2 linked regions of the Alkalinema sp. FACHB-956 genome follow. Each later gene encodes a partner of the first gene's protein in a complex. Links are inferred from orthologs where the notes say so. Each region holds a gene or a part of one and is shown in the gene's direction. Other genes may lie near its edges. The genes, in order: nuoH and H6G21_RS08920.

Region 1 (3,204 bases):
GTTGAAAATGTACGTCCTTACTTGGATCATTGCCTGGAACATAAGAAGAAGATCATGGGCTTCGGTCATCGGGTTTACAAAGTAAAGGATCCGAGGGCCAATATTTTGCAGGAGTTGGCCGAACAGCTATTTGCTAAGTTTGGCCAAGATAAGTACTACGATATTGCGGTTGAAATGGAGCAGGTTGTTGCAGAAAAACTGGGACACCGAGGCATTTATCCCAACGTAGACTTTTACTCTGGCTTGGTTTACCGAAAACTCGGTATTCCTACGGATTTGTTTACGCCCGTATTTGCCATTTCCCGGACTGCTGGATGGTTGGCTCACTGGAAGGAACAACTGGCGGAAAACCGCATTTTCCGTCCAACTCAGATCTATACGGGGCTTCACAGTGCGCCCTACGTTCCGATCGAGCACCGATAAACCTAAGGTTTTAAAACCGTCGTGATGGGTCTCGCCCCTCTTCACGAAAAAAGAAAAACTTGCCAGGATGAAGGTGTGACGATTTTCAGGAACTCCAGCCCTCAGACAAAATCTGGGGGTTTATTTTTGTTTGTGATAGGAAACCGGCTTGGACTCTCAATGGATTCAGGAACCAAAGTATTTTCCCAATCCTCATCTAAGGACAAATCCTTTGCATAGGTCGCAATTCAGACCACGATAGGAAGATATACTGGTCAGGGGAGTTTATCGACCTAGCTTGAGCGATCGCCATTGACCAATCGAGTTAATCAGATAAACCCGTGGTACGGACTGATGATGATGCCAGTGGGAAGCAATGAACCCAGGAATTGATCTTCAAGGAACGTTTATTGAATCGCTTCGGGGTTTGGGGATTCCAGCAGGTGCTGCCAAGGCGCTGTGGATGCCCCTACCTATGTTAATTATGCTGGTTGCCTCAACGGTGGCCGTCTTGGTGGCGGTTTGGCTGGAACGAAAAATTTCGGCGGCAGCTCAGCAACGGATTGGCCCAGAGTTTATTGGCCCCTTGGGGATTCTTGCCCCCCTTGCGGATGGCTTGAAGCTGATCTTTAAGGAAGATGTCATTCCGGCCAAATCCGATCGCTTGCTATTCACCTTGGGGCCCATGATTGTGGTGATCCCGGTGTTTTTATCCTATTTAATTGTGCCCTTCGGACAGAACTTGGTAATCACCAATGTGACGATGGGGGTGTTCCTTTGGATTGCCTTTTCCAGCATTGTGCCGATCGGCCTGTTGATGGCAGGTTATGCCTCCAACAATAAGTATTCGCTCTTGGGGGGATTGCGGGCCGCGGCTCAATCACTGGCCTACGAAATTCCGCTAGCTTTGTCAGTCTTGGCGATCGTGATGATGTCCAACTCGCTCAGCACGATCGATATCGTGCAGCAGCAGTCGGGCTATGGTCTGTTGGGATGGAATATTTGGCGGCAACCTGTGGGGTTCATCATCTTCTGGATTGCAGCGTTGGCAGAATGTGAACGGACGCCCTTTGACCTGCCGGAAGCAGAAGAAGAATTGGTCGCTGGGTATCAGACAGAATATTCCGGTATGAAGTTTGCCCTATTCTATCTGGGCTCCTACGTAAATCTCACCCTGTCTGCGCTATTGGTCGCAATTCTCTACCTGGGGGGGTGGGAATCTCCTGTTCCCGTAAGTTGGTTGGCTAACCTAGTCGGGGTTAGTGAAACGACCCCTTGGTTACAGGTGATTACAGCTTCCCTGGGGATTGTGATGACCTTGGTGAAAGCCTATGCCTTAGTCTTCCTAGCCGTTCTGATGCGCTGGACAGTTCCCCGTGTCCGGATTGACCAACTGCTCGATCTGGGATGGAAATTCCTATTGCCCATCTCGCTGGTGAATTTGTTGGTCACGGCTGGCCTGAAACTCGCTTTCCCTGTCGCCTTTGGTGGCTAAGGTTTGTGATGAATTCCGTATTCCGTTTCCCTTGCAAGGTGAATTATAGAAGGTGAACCATGCTGAAGTTTCTTAAGCAAGTCAGCGACTACACCAAAGAAGCCGTCCAAGCTGCAAAGTACATCGGCCAAGGATTGTCGGTCACCTTTGACCACATGCAACGGCGACCTGTGACAGTCCAGTATCCCTACGAAAAACTGATTCCCTCAGAACGATTTCGAGGACGGATCCACTACGAATTTGATAAGTGTATTGCCTGTGAAGTTTGCGTGCGGGTTTGTCCCATTAACCTGCCGGTTGTTGACTGGGAATTTAACAAAGAAACGAAGAAAAAGGAACTGCGTCATTACAGCATTGACTTCGGTGTTTGTATTTTCTGCGGCAACTGTGTGGAGTACTGTCCCACTAACTGCCTGTCTATGACGGAGGAATATGAACTGGCCGCCTACGATCGTCACGAGTTGAACTACGACAACGTGGCCCTTGGACGGTTGCCCTACAAGGTGACCAACGATCCGATGGTGACGCCGCTGCGAGAATTTGCCTATCTACCTAAGGGAGTTGTGGAACCCCATGGTTTGCCATCAGGTTCGCAGCGGGCAGGTCAGCGGCCTGACGAGATTGCAGCTACGTTGAAAAAATCATCGGCCACTCCGACGGAAGAGGCCAAGTAAGTCTTTATCTCGTTTTTTGAGTAAAATCTGACTGGGTTTGGTATCGGTTTCAAGACTGGTTTGAGAGGGAGCAAGAGTTGTGAATCTAGCAGAAGGCGTTCAAATCGTCTCGTTTGGCCTCCTAGCAATCATGATGTTGGGATCCGCCTTTGGGGTGGTTTTATTAGGTAACGTAGTCTACTCGGCATTTTTGTTGGGGGGCGTTTTCATCAGCATGTCCGGACTGTATTTGTTGCTCAATGCTGACTTTGTGGCAGCCGCTCAAATTCTGATCTATGTTGGTGCGATTAACGTTTTGATTCTCTTTGCCATCATGCTTGTCAATAAGCGTGAAGACTTCAAGCCTGTCAAAGGGCTGGTTGTGCGTCAAGCAGCCACGGCCTTAATTTGTATTGGGCTGTTTGCGTTGTTGGGAACCATGATTGTTTCAACCCCTTGGGCCATTTCTCCTCTCGTCCCAGCGGGTGATAGCGGTATTGTAACGATCGGGCTGCATTTCTTCAGCGACTATTTGTTGCCCTTTGAACTGGTGTCGGTGTTGCTGCTGATGGCACTGATTGGCGCGATCGTGTTGGCTCGTCGGGAATTTATTCCGGAAATTCGCTCTTCGAAGGGTGAAGACGAAGCACTTAT
Region 2 (9,920 bases), on another replicon or contig:
CCTTTTATCGGTTTGGACAATGGGTCGTCAAATTTCGGCCCCGCTGGTTGTATCAGTTACCTGAAATGGATCGCTTACTGATGCAGCGCTTTTTGCATCGGCCTATTGGCAAGCGCGATCGCCAAGCTTTTTTAGAGGATTATCTCAACGCTTCGGAAGCCGCCGCCATGGGCACACTCTTGGATGCGGTCAGTCAGCACGCCATTGACACATTGCCCCAGCATTTTACGGATCTGTCTATCCCCACCCTGCTGATTTCAGGGCAACACGATCGGATTATTCCGCCCACCTTAGGTCAAAAGGCCGCGGCTCTTAATCCAAGGATCCTCCATCAGATGATGCCTCAGGTTGGGCACTTCCCCATGCTGGAGGATCCGGAAGGGTATTTAGCGTTGGTACGATCGTTTCTTGGGGTGGAATCCGTCATTCAACCGATTCCCGTGGGCGATCGGGGATAGCCGTTCCAGAATCGTTACATCCAGAATCGTTACACCCAGAATCGTTGCACCCAGAGAATTTATCCCAGCGTGGCTTGGAGTTGATCTAACAAGGTTTCCACATAGGAGAGTGCCCCCCGAATCGTAGCGGTGTCCTCCAGATCGACTCCGACATACTTGCGGAGGGCTTCCACCTGATCCAAACTGCCGCCTACGGACAGTAACTCCAGGTAGCCCGGAAGGAAATCTTTGCCCATTTCGCGGTACTTCTGGTAGCAGGCCAAACTGACAATATTCGACGCGGTGTATTGATAGCAGTAGAACGGTTTGAAGTAGATATGGCCAATTCTGGCCCAATCGTATTGGTGCTCTGGCAGAATTGCGATCGCGTCTCCGCCTAATTCTCCATACAGTTGCATCCAGGTATCGTTGACAAACTGACTGTTAAAACTGCCCTGGGCGGCTCGATCGTGGACGGCCAACTCCAACCGACTAATCGTGCTTTGGCGGAAGAGGAGATTGAGCTGGTCTTCCAATTGGCGAGTAATTAACGCTTTTGTCAACGTTTTATCACCCTCTGCCTGTTTCAGTAGATAATCTAACAACAACAGCTCGTTGAACGTCGAGGCAATCTCTGCAGAGACCATCGGGGGATTGCTATTGAAATAGGATTGCCGATCGCCAATCCAAGCAAAATGCAAACCATGCCCCATTTCGTGGGCTAGGGTAAATAGGGAATTGTAGTCATCCGTGTAGGATTGCAGCAGGTAGCTGTGTTTGCCATGGACGTACCAGCAGAATGCACCACCTCGCTTACCAGGACGCACCTTCGCGTCCACCCAATTACGGATAAAGAATTCCTCCGCGCGACGGGCATAGTTGACATCGAACTGTTCCAAGGCTTTGAGCAGGGTATCTACGCCATCTTTGTAGGAAATGGCAGGTAGGGCGGTGTCATCTGTTGTCCAAGGCGCATAGAGATCGGCAGTGCGGATTTTTTGGCCGAGGGCTTGGTTTTTCAGGCGGTAGTAACGCTGAAAAAGGTCGAACCGATCGCGGGTGCCGTCCATAATGGCGCGAAACACGGGTTCTGAGACTTCATCGGCCAGAAGTTGTTTTTCCAGGGTGGAGGCATAGCCCCGCATCTGATTTTCCAACTTGTGATCCTGGGCCACCGTATTAAGAATGTAGGCATACAGCGAGTTGTGTTGCTGCATCACCTGGCGAATTGATAAATAGGCTTGGGTGCGAATCTCCCGATCGGGGTGGAACGCTAACGCCCCCAGTGCTGCTTCTGTATCAGCCGTGCGGCCATCCGGTGTGGTCACAGGGGTATATGTTTGTTCACCTAAATGCACCGATCGCAGTTGGATAAAGGCTTCCCGTCCAGTCAAGCTATCTTGGTTACGGGTTTGCTCGACTTCCTCCGACAATGTGTAGGGGCGATATTTAACAATCTGCGCTAAATAATGTCGGTAGGGTTGCAATTCCGGGGCTGCTTCTAAGGCTGCAAAGACAGTGGGATCCAGCTTTTTCAACTCCAAATCAAAAAAGAGTAACTGGTTCTGGATTTGCGTATAGGCTTCCATCATCTTGTCAACGTACTGCTTTGCCTCGGTATCCTGGGTATCCGCCGAAAAGATCAAGGACGGAAATGCATAGAGATATCCTGTCCGTTCAGCGATCGCCTCCAAGATGCCCAAACAAGTTGCAATTTCTGCTGCTGTTAGGGTGTGAACCCGTCCGCGATAGGTTTGCCGAAAATCGCTCGCTTGGTGACTGAGCGCTTGTAAGTCCGCTTCCAGTGCCGGATCCTGAAAGTCTTTATACAAGTCCGATAAGTCCCAGGTGGGTGCCTCTGCCAACGCCGACAATTGGGCCTGAAGGGTTTCTGAGGCAAAGCAGGAAGAGGGGCGATCGAGCATAGATTTTACCGTGGCTATGAAATTGCAACTTGTTGAACTGAAACGAAATGAGTTGAGCACAACTCGGGCATCCGCGGCCAAGCATCTAGACCAGCGAAATGGAACAGCCTAACGCAGCCTAACCCTAACGCAGCCTAAAACGGTTATGGTGCGACACCACGAATCTTCTGCGTGTGATCGACCAAGCTTTGGACAAATTGGTCAAACCGCTGATTTAGCGCCGCATCCACCAGTTGGCCCTCCGGCGTAAAGGCTTGCCAAGCTTGACCGATCGCGACTTGTTCCGGAATGACCCATGCGTGCACCCACCGCATAATCAAGCGTAGATCATTCAAGGCATTGCTGTTGGATTGCCCACCCAGGACACTAATCAGTCCCGTCACCTTGCCCGACAGCTCTTCAAAGCTCAGCAGATCGAGGGCATTTTTCATGACACCGCTGACACTACCGTGATACTCCGGGGTGGCTAAAATTAGCCCATCGGCAGCCTTCACCGTGTCCCGTAATGTGGTGACATCGGGATAATCGGGATAGGTTTTGCCCCCGTTACAGAACGGTAAATTCATTTCCCGCAGATCTAAAACCGTGACTTCAATGCCGAAGGCTCGCACCCGATCGACCGCTTGCATCAAGGCTTGATAACTGTGGGAGTCAGGTCGCAAACTGCCACCTATGGCAACCATTTTCATTGCTTTCACCCAATAAACTTTCACACGATCAATTCAGCATTGTCAGCATTATTTGACGTTAGCGCCAACCCGTCAGACGACGCCCTTCTTCCACAGCGGCGTTGCTGCGATCGAGCGCCTCTTTGAAGGCTTGGCAAGTCGATTGAATCCAAGGACGATGCAGGATGTTTTTCATGGAGACCCTCCAACCCGGACTGCCATCAAGGCAATCAATTACTTAAACAGGTATTAACTCGAAGTCATTTCGACTACGCTTAAGATAGCAAGAACACGCCGATCTCGTCAAGCGCATCCCAGGGGAGACGCATCAAGACCCATCAACTGACCCATCAACTTAAGTTCGCCTGAGCCTTTAGGGGTCTGTGTACAAATCAAATTCCAGGGGAAAGGGGGAAGGGGTCGGTGGGTAGAGGGGGAGGGGCAGCGACATTAACGAGCAGATGTGCAAGCTGGAATCTGGCGGTAATATTGAGGGGGTGTAGGTCTAGGCTGAGCGATCGAACCCTGGCGGTATTCGGCAATCCTGCCACCCCTTCACTCGCGTCTCAATCGATTACCCAGCCGGAAGGTATTCAGTTGCTATCCAATCCCAATTCAATTCCCGAACCCACAGCCCTAGAATCTTGGGCCGCGATCGAGCTAGCCCAATTTAAGGCTAGCTTTTTGGCGCGTACCTCCCATGAGTTGCGATCGCCGTTAAATGGCCTCATTAGCAGTCTGCAAATGATCCAAGCGGATCTCTGCGACAGTCCTGAAGAAGAGCGGGAATATGTTGCAATGGCCCACAGCGCTGCCCTCAAATTGGTCGAGCTACTGGATGAGGTCATTGATGTCTCCAAGGTGCAGTGGGGATCTCGATCATTGAAACCGGAAGCGATCGATCTTGATTTACTACTGCAAGAGATTGCCTACTGCACCCACCTACAGGCCCAAAATCGTAACCTCCGTGTTTATTTTCCAGAACTAGAAGACACGATTTTGATCTATGGCGATCGGGCCTGTCTACAACAAGCGTTGACCATCTTGGTAGACATTCCCTTAACCATCATGCAGGAAGGTCAAATCTATGTGGATCTACAAGTCATCGGACAACAGGCTTGCATCCGACTTCAAGACGATCGATCTCCAGCGGATTGGGATGGGGCGATCGCAGTGCTCAACTCTCCCAAGCCTGAATTTCCCGAGCTCCAGTCCCTCCCCTCCGATCCCAGACTTCTCCCCCAATTTTCGCCCGCTTTACGGCTCCTCATCGCCAAGGAACTACTGGCCGCGAATCAAGCCAGCGTAGAGATTGTGCAGGAAACCGATCGGCCGACCCTCCTCTGTCGGCTGCCCTTAGCATCCCCCTAACCCATGCCATAGAATTGGGTCTAACCTATTTCTCCGCTTAGAAATTCAAATTTCGATCTTGTATTCCAGCGCAAATACTTCGGGATTCCAGTCCGTATAATAGAGCAATGGGTACTTTTGCGTATCCTACTCGCATTTCACGAGACACGGGGAGAAGTTCAGTCATGCCAATGATCGAAACCAAAACCGAACCCATGGTGGTGAACATGGGGCCACACCACCCAGCCACCCACGGGTGTTTTCGGTTGGTGGTCACCCTCGATGGCGAAAATGTTATTGACTGCGAACCCGTCCTAGGCTACCTCCATCGCGGCATGGAGAAGATTGCTGAAAACCGCACGACCATCATGTACGTGCCCTATGTCAGCCGTTGGGATTACTACGGCGGCATGTTCAACGAAGCGGTGACGGTGAACGCGGTGGAAAAGTTAGCAGGGATTACCGTTCCCAAGCGGGCTAGCTACATTCGCGTCATCATGCTGGAGCTATGCCGACTGGTGAATCACCTGCTCTGGTTAGGGCCATTCGTGGCAGATATTGGGGCACAGACACCCTTCTTTTATACTTTGCGCGATCGGGAAATGATTCTTGACCTGTTTGAAGCCGCTACAGGCTACCGCATGGTCAACAATAACTACTTCCGGGTCGGTGGTTTGGCGGCAGATCTCCCCTACGGCTGGGTCGAAAAGTGTATCGACTTCTGCGACTACTTCACGCCCGTCATCGATGAATACGAACGCCTCATCACCAATAACCCCATCTTCCGGCGGCGGTTGGAAGGGGTAGGCGTACTCTCCCGCGAAGATGCCATTAACTATAGCTGCTCTGGCCCCATGCTCCGGGCCTCTGGTGTGAAATGGGATCTGCGCAAAGTCGATCACTACGAGTGCTACGACGACTTTGATTGGGAGATTGCCTGGGCAACGGAAGGGGATTGCTATGCCCGCTACGTGGTGCGGATGCAGGAAATGCGCGAATCCCTCAAAATCATTCGGCAGGCGATCGCAGGACTGCCCGGTGGCTCCTACGAGAACCTGGAAGCCAAGCGTATGGTAGAAGGCCCTAAATCCGAGTGGGGAGGCTTTGACTATCAATACGTTGCCAAGAAAGTAGCCCCCACCTTCAAAATCCCCAAGGGTGAGCATTACGTGCGCCTAGAAGCGGGTCGGGGGGAGATGGGCATCTTCATCATGGGTGACGACAATATGTTCCCCTGGCGCTGGAAAATCCGGGCTGCTGACTTCAATAACTTGCAGGTCTATCCCAAGTTGGTGCAAGGCACTAAAGTGGCGGACTTGTTTGTGATTCTGGGTAGTGTGGATGTGGTCATGGGATCGGTCGATCGATAAGTCGATCGATAATTGAGTAGATGGATTGTTGATCCCCGACCCATCTGAGTTGGTGGAGTGTGCTCGAACGTTGAATGTTGAGATCTTAGAGATCCCATTTTCAAGTCGAGCTCACTTTATTCGATCGGATAATCTAGCTCGGCTAATTACGTTGTGAATAGGTTGTGGCAAAGAGAGTTCACAAGACTCTCTTTTTTGTCTTTATAGAAGGGATGACGCTACTTTTCTGATCCCCTGTCCGAGATGGTCAAGTCCTTGGCCCACGGGGTATCTATTGATACCTCGATCACTACCATCATGCTTGGGTAGGCCCCCACAAAACTTCAATATAACCGGAGAAATATCGGCGATCCCGTTACTTAACTTGGTAAAACTTTAGACATTTGACCGGGGTATTACCTTGGAATTGTTGCCAACTTGGTTGTGGTACGAAAATACTCCTTGCGCAAACCCCAATATTGCGTTTTAATCAAATCCTGCATGGTAAAAATAATCTTCTGTCAACGCGAGTTAAAACATTGAAATTTCTCTCGCAGGATTGATTTTTCTATGGGTTGACAGGGAATGGATTCGCAGAGGGCATCTTTCTTTTCTGCCCGGTTTTGTCTGTTGATTTCGCTCATTTGCGCATTTCAATCTGCATTCCACTGACTTACGCTGATTTCCATATTCGATCAAACAGCATACTGTCGCTTTGACAGTGATTTCTTGTGCTGCCATGGATTGGCGATTTCGTCAGCTTTTTTCCCGTGCAAAATTGCGTTCACTTTCCCACCCTACACAGAGAGAACTTATGAAGTACCAAGCGCAATTGACTCCTTGGGTTATCTATCAAATCTCGGCTGAACAACGCATCCCTGTGAGTCGCTTTCGCCGTCGGAACGATGCAGATGCTTACTTAAAAGTTCTGCGGAGCACAAAACCCGGTTCCGAGTTCTTAGTGGCATTCGACACTGAGAGCTTTGCACAACCTGACAAGGCAGCTGAAGGCAAGGAACTAGCAACGGTGTAGAAGTCGAGCATTCGTGGGCTAGTGATCTCAATTGGATGCAAGGATCGTTTGTGAGTTAACTGGATGAAACGTAGCAACACTGAGATCTGGGTTCGTTTCAAATTGAACGCTACGTTTGATTTAAAGATTGACTGTGAAGCTGCTGCTAGAAGGAAGTTGCGGCTAGAAAGAAGCTATTGCCAGAAGTTAACGCATTCGAAAATTGCATTATGGTCTCATTGAGCAAATGAAAGTTGTAATCTGGAAAACAATTTTCAGCAACGATCGTTGAGTTCACCTTGTGTGATCGCAAATCACCCATGACGAATAGCTCCGTTCACTCTTGTGGAAGCAAGTCTTCATGATTTTGCATCTGCAAGAGTTTGCTTATAGGCCAGCGTCATAGGTCAACGTTGGATTATAGAAATCGGATTATAGAGAAAAGTCTGATTGTAGAAAGATAGGGTTGTCGAATCTTCCACCGAATCTTCAACCCAGGTCGAGTCAGGCTCCTTTTTGAAATTTCCAATTGCAAGATTCCCAGACAAAAATCAGGCTAAACCTGCCATGGCCCTTGATGTGAGTTTATCTAATCCACCTATCTCCGATCCTGGCAACCCAGAGCTAATCCGGTTGATCGTTGACCAAATCCAGCAACGATCGCGGTTGACGTTTGCTGAGTTTATGGAATTAGCGCTCTACCAACCAGACCAGGGCTACTACGTAAGGCGTGCTTCCAAGATTGGTGCAACGGGTGATTTTTTCACCTCCCCCCATCTAGGTGCAGATTTTGGGGAGATGCTGGCAGAGCAGTTTGTTCAAATGTGGGAGATTTTAGGTCAACCGCAACCCTTTACTCTGGTGGAAATGGGAGCAGGTCAAGGTTTATTAGCCTCTGATGTTCTGCGGTACCTGACTCAGCACTATCCCGACTGTGCCCGATCTCTGCAATATTGCTTGGTGGAAAAAGTGGCCACCTTAATTGCGGCTCAGAAGCGGCAATTGATGCCTTGGATTGACCAGGGGTTAGCCATTCGGTGGACTAACTTGGAGGCATTGGCCGAGGCTCCGATCGTGGGTTGTTTTTTTTCCAATGAACTGATTGATGCCTTTCCCGTCCACCAAATTCAGATCCAGGCGGGACAACTTCAGGAAATCTATGTGGGCTGGAATGGAACCCAGTTCATTGAAATCGTCGATCGGCCCTCTATCCCGGCATTAGTGAATTATTTCGATCGCCTTGGCATTAATCTCACTGCGCCAGATTATGCCGACGGGTATCGCAGTGAGGTGAATTTGCTGGCCTTGGATTGGATGCAAGCCGTAGCGGCTGGGTTACAGCGAGGGTACGTCCTGACGATCGACTATGGTTATCCCGCTAGCCGTTACTATAGCCGTGTGCGATCGCAGGGCACGTTGCAATGCTACTACCAACATAGCCATCACAACGACCCCTATCAGCATGTCGGAATGCAAGATATTACCGCCCATGTCAACTTCACCGCATTGGAACTGCAAGGGCAGCAGTCAGGCTTACAAACCGTGGGCGTGACCCAGCAGGCGATGTTTTTGATGGCCTTGGGTTTGGGCGATCGCATTGCCAGTCTGAGTCACTCTACAGCGGAAGCCCCCCCGGAGATTAATGCCCTTCTACAACGGCGAGATGCGCTCCATTCTCTAATTAATCCAATGGGTTTGGGGAACTTTGGCGTCTTAGTGCAGTCTAAGGGGCTAGCCGAGGCTGAAAAGCAACAGGCATTAACGGGATTCACTATTCCCGATCGCATGTTTTAGCTGAAGACGGATAGATCGTTCGATCGTCGCCTTCCTCCGTGCAGCCATCTTGGTTCCCCGCGATGCAATGCCTATTAGACCTAGCAACACATAGACCTAGCATCCCAAAAATCCCAAAATCAGACAGCCCCTATAATCAACCCACAATTAACCCACAATTAAAAAGGGATACCGAATTCGGTATCCCTGAAAAATCCCACGAAAAGGTTCACTGTCACTAGCGAACTTTGAATATTCAATTGTTAGTGATTTAATGGCTGATTATTCAGTTGTCAATCAAGCCGAAAATATTTCGTTGACCTCTATTTAGTTAAGACCTATTTAATTAAGACCTCTTTAGTTCAGCAGTATTCAATTGATGGTTGAGAGGAATGGAACTTAATCGCTCGAACTCCTCATCGGTCAGTGAGATTGGATTACAAGTCACTGATTACAAGTCACTGATTGCAAGGCGTTGGGCGTAGACTAGCGGCCTAGAATATCCAAACGCACTGGCGCAACTCCAGAATCCATCACGCCAATCAGACGAGCCGCACCTGCTGATAAATCAAGGATACGTCCACCGTGGAACGGGCCACGATCGTTGATTCGTACAACCACCGATCGACCGGTATCTTGGTTTGTCACCCGCACCCGAGTCCCCATGGGCAAAGAGGGATGGGCAGCCGTCATGGCTTCTTGATTGAAAATTTCACCACTCGCGGTGTAATTACCGTCGAACCCAGGGCCATACCAGGAAGCCCAGCCTTGAATGGTTCCAACTACATTACCCAGGGCCACTTCTGCCACAGACAGACGGGCAGGCTTCCCTTCGGCTTGACTAATGGGTGTCGCTTCTCCAAATAGTCGGCGTAGACGATTGGCGACTTGTAAAGCATCTAGCTCCTTGTCGCGCTGACTATCGGGGGAGATAGTTTGAGTATCCAGGGCGACGAGTTCCAGATTGTCAGCGGTGACAATGAACTTGCCCGGTTCCGTTGGGGTCGCCGCACTTGCACCCTTCTGAGCGGCTTTCCACTTCACGGAAATTTTGTTAGCCTCGATGCCCTGTTGGTAGAGTGCATTAATCTGAGCCGCGATCGCACTCGCTCGACCTAAGGGATCCGTGGGATTCGATTGTTCAGAAACTTCTGTCGATTCGCTGTCTGCAAGCCCTCTTGCATTGGTCGAAACAGCTTTTGTTTTTCCGGTAGAGCCAAATTCCTCAACCTGCACTGCACCCATTTTGATGCCATCAGATTCTGTGGGTTGGGAACCGACGAAAGTCAGAACTGGAATGTTGCGAACGTACAGCGTCGCAGCTTGTTTTCCAGAGAGTTCGTGGGAGTAGATTTTCGCAACGGCTTCGTTGCGAAGTGCCTTACGGCTTGGATTTTGTTGTTCAC

The links.
Region 2: the proteins of nuoH (region 1) and H6G21_RS08920 are in contact, whole or in part, in a cryo-EM structure (PDB 6ZJN), measured with the Thermus thermophilus proteins. The link is inferred for Alkalinema sp. FACHB-956 from one-to-one orthologs. Residues at the interface, in WP_096411122.1 of Thermus thermophilus: Ala224, Glu225, Gln226, Glu227, Ala295, Trp297, Phe298, Arg299; in WP_223903221.1 of Thermus thermophilus: Pro35, Ser36, Asp139, Gly141, Ala142.

The regions. Positions count from the first base shown.
Region 1 is NZ_JACJRC010000006.1:3,052-6,255, reverse strand. The notes cover bases 1-2,837. They hold nuoH (NADH-quinone oxidoreductase subunit NuoH), read left to right. Parts: upstream 1-778; coding sequence 779-1,897; downstream 1,898-2,837. Other genes in these bases: H6G21_RS09015 (NADH-quinone oxidoreductase subunit J), read left to right, coding at 2,651-2,837; ndhI (NAD(P)H-quinone oxidoreductase subunit I), read left to right, coding at 1,957-2,571; H6G21_RS09030 (citrate synthase), read left to right, coding at 1-423. Outside these bases: more of H6G21_RS09015, read left to right, coding at 2,838-3,204. UniProt on the Escherichia coli protein: NDH-1 shuttles electrons from NADH, via FMN and iron-sulfur (Fe-S) centers, to quinones in the respiratory chain. The immediate electron acceptor for the enzyme in this species is believed to be ubiquinone.
Region 2 is NZ_JACJRC010000005.1:192,465-202,384, forward strand. Bases 3,751-6,657 are described here. They hold H6G21_RS08920 (NAD(P)H-quinone oxidoreductase subunit H), read left to right. Parts: upstream 3,751-4,565; coding sequence 4,566-5,750; downstream 5,751-6,657. Other genes in these bases: H6G21_RS08915 (HAMP domain-containing sensor histidine kinase), read left to right, coding at 3,751-4,401; H6G21_RS08925 (hypothetical protein), read left to right, coding at 6,544-6,657. Outside these bases: H6G21_RS08900 (alpha/beta hydrolase), read left to right, coding at 1-458; H6G21_RS08905 (M3 family metallopeptidase), read right to left, coding at 518-2,362; H6G21_RS08910 (NADPH-dependent FMN reductase), read right to left, coding at 2,506-3,051; more of H6G21_RS08915, read left to right, coding at 3,520-3,750; more of H6G21_RS08925, read left to right, coding at 6,658-6,762; H6G21_RS08930 (class I SAM-dependent methyltransferase), read left to right, coding at 7,309-8,535; H6G21_RS08935 (septal ring lytic transglycosylase RlpA family protein), read right to left, coding at 9,001-9,920.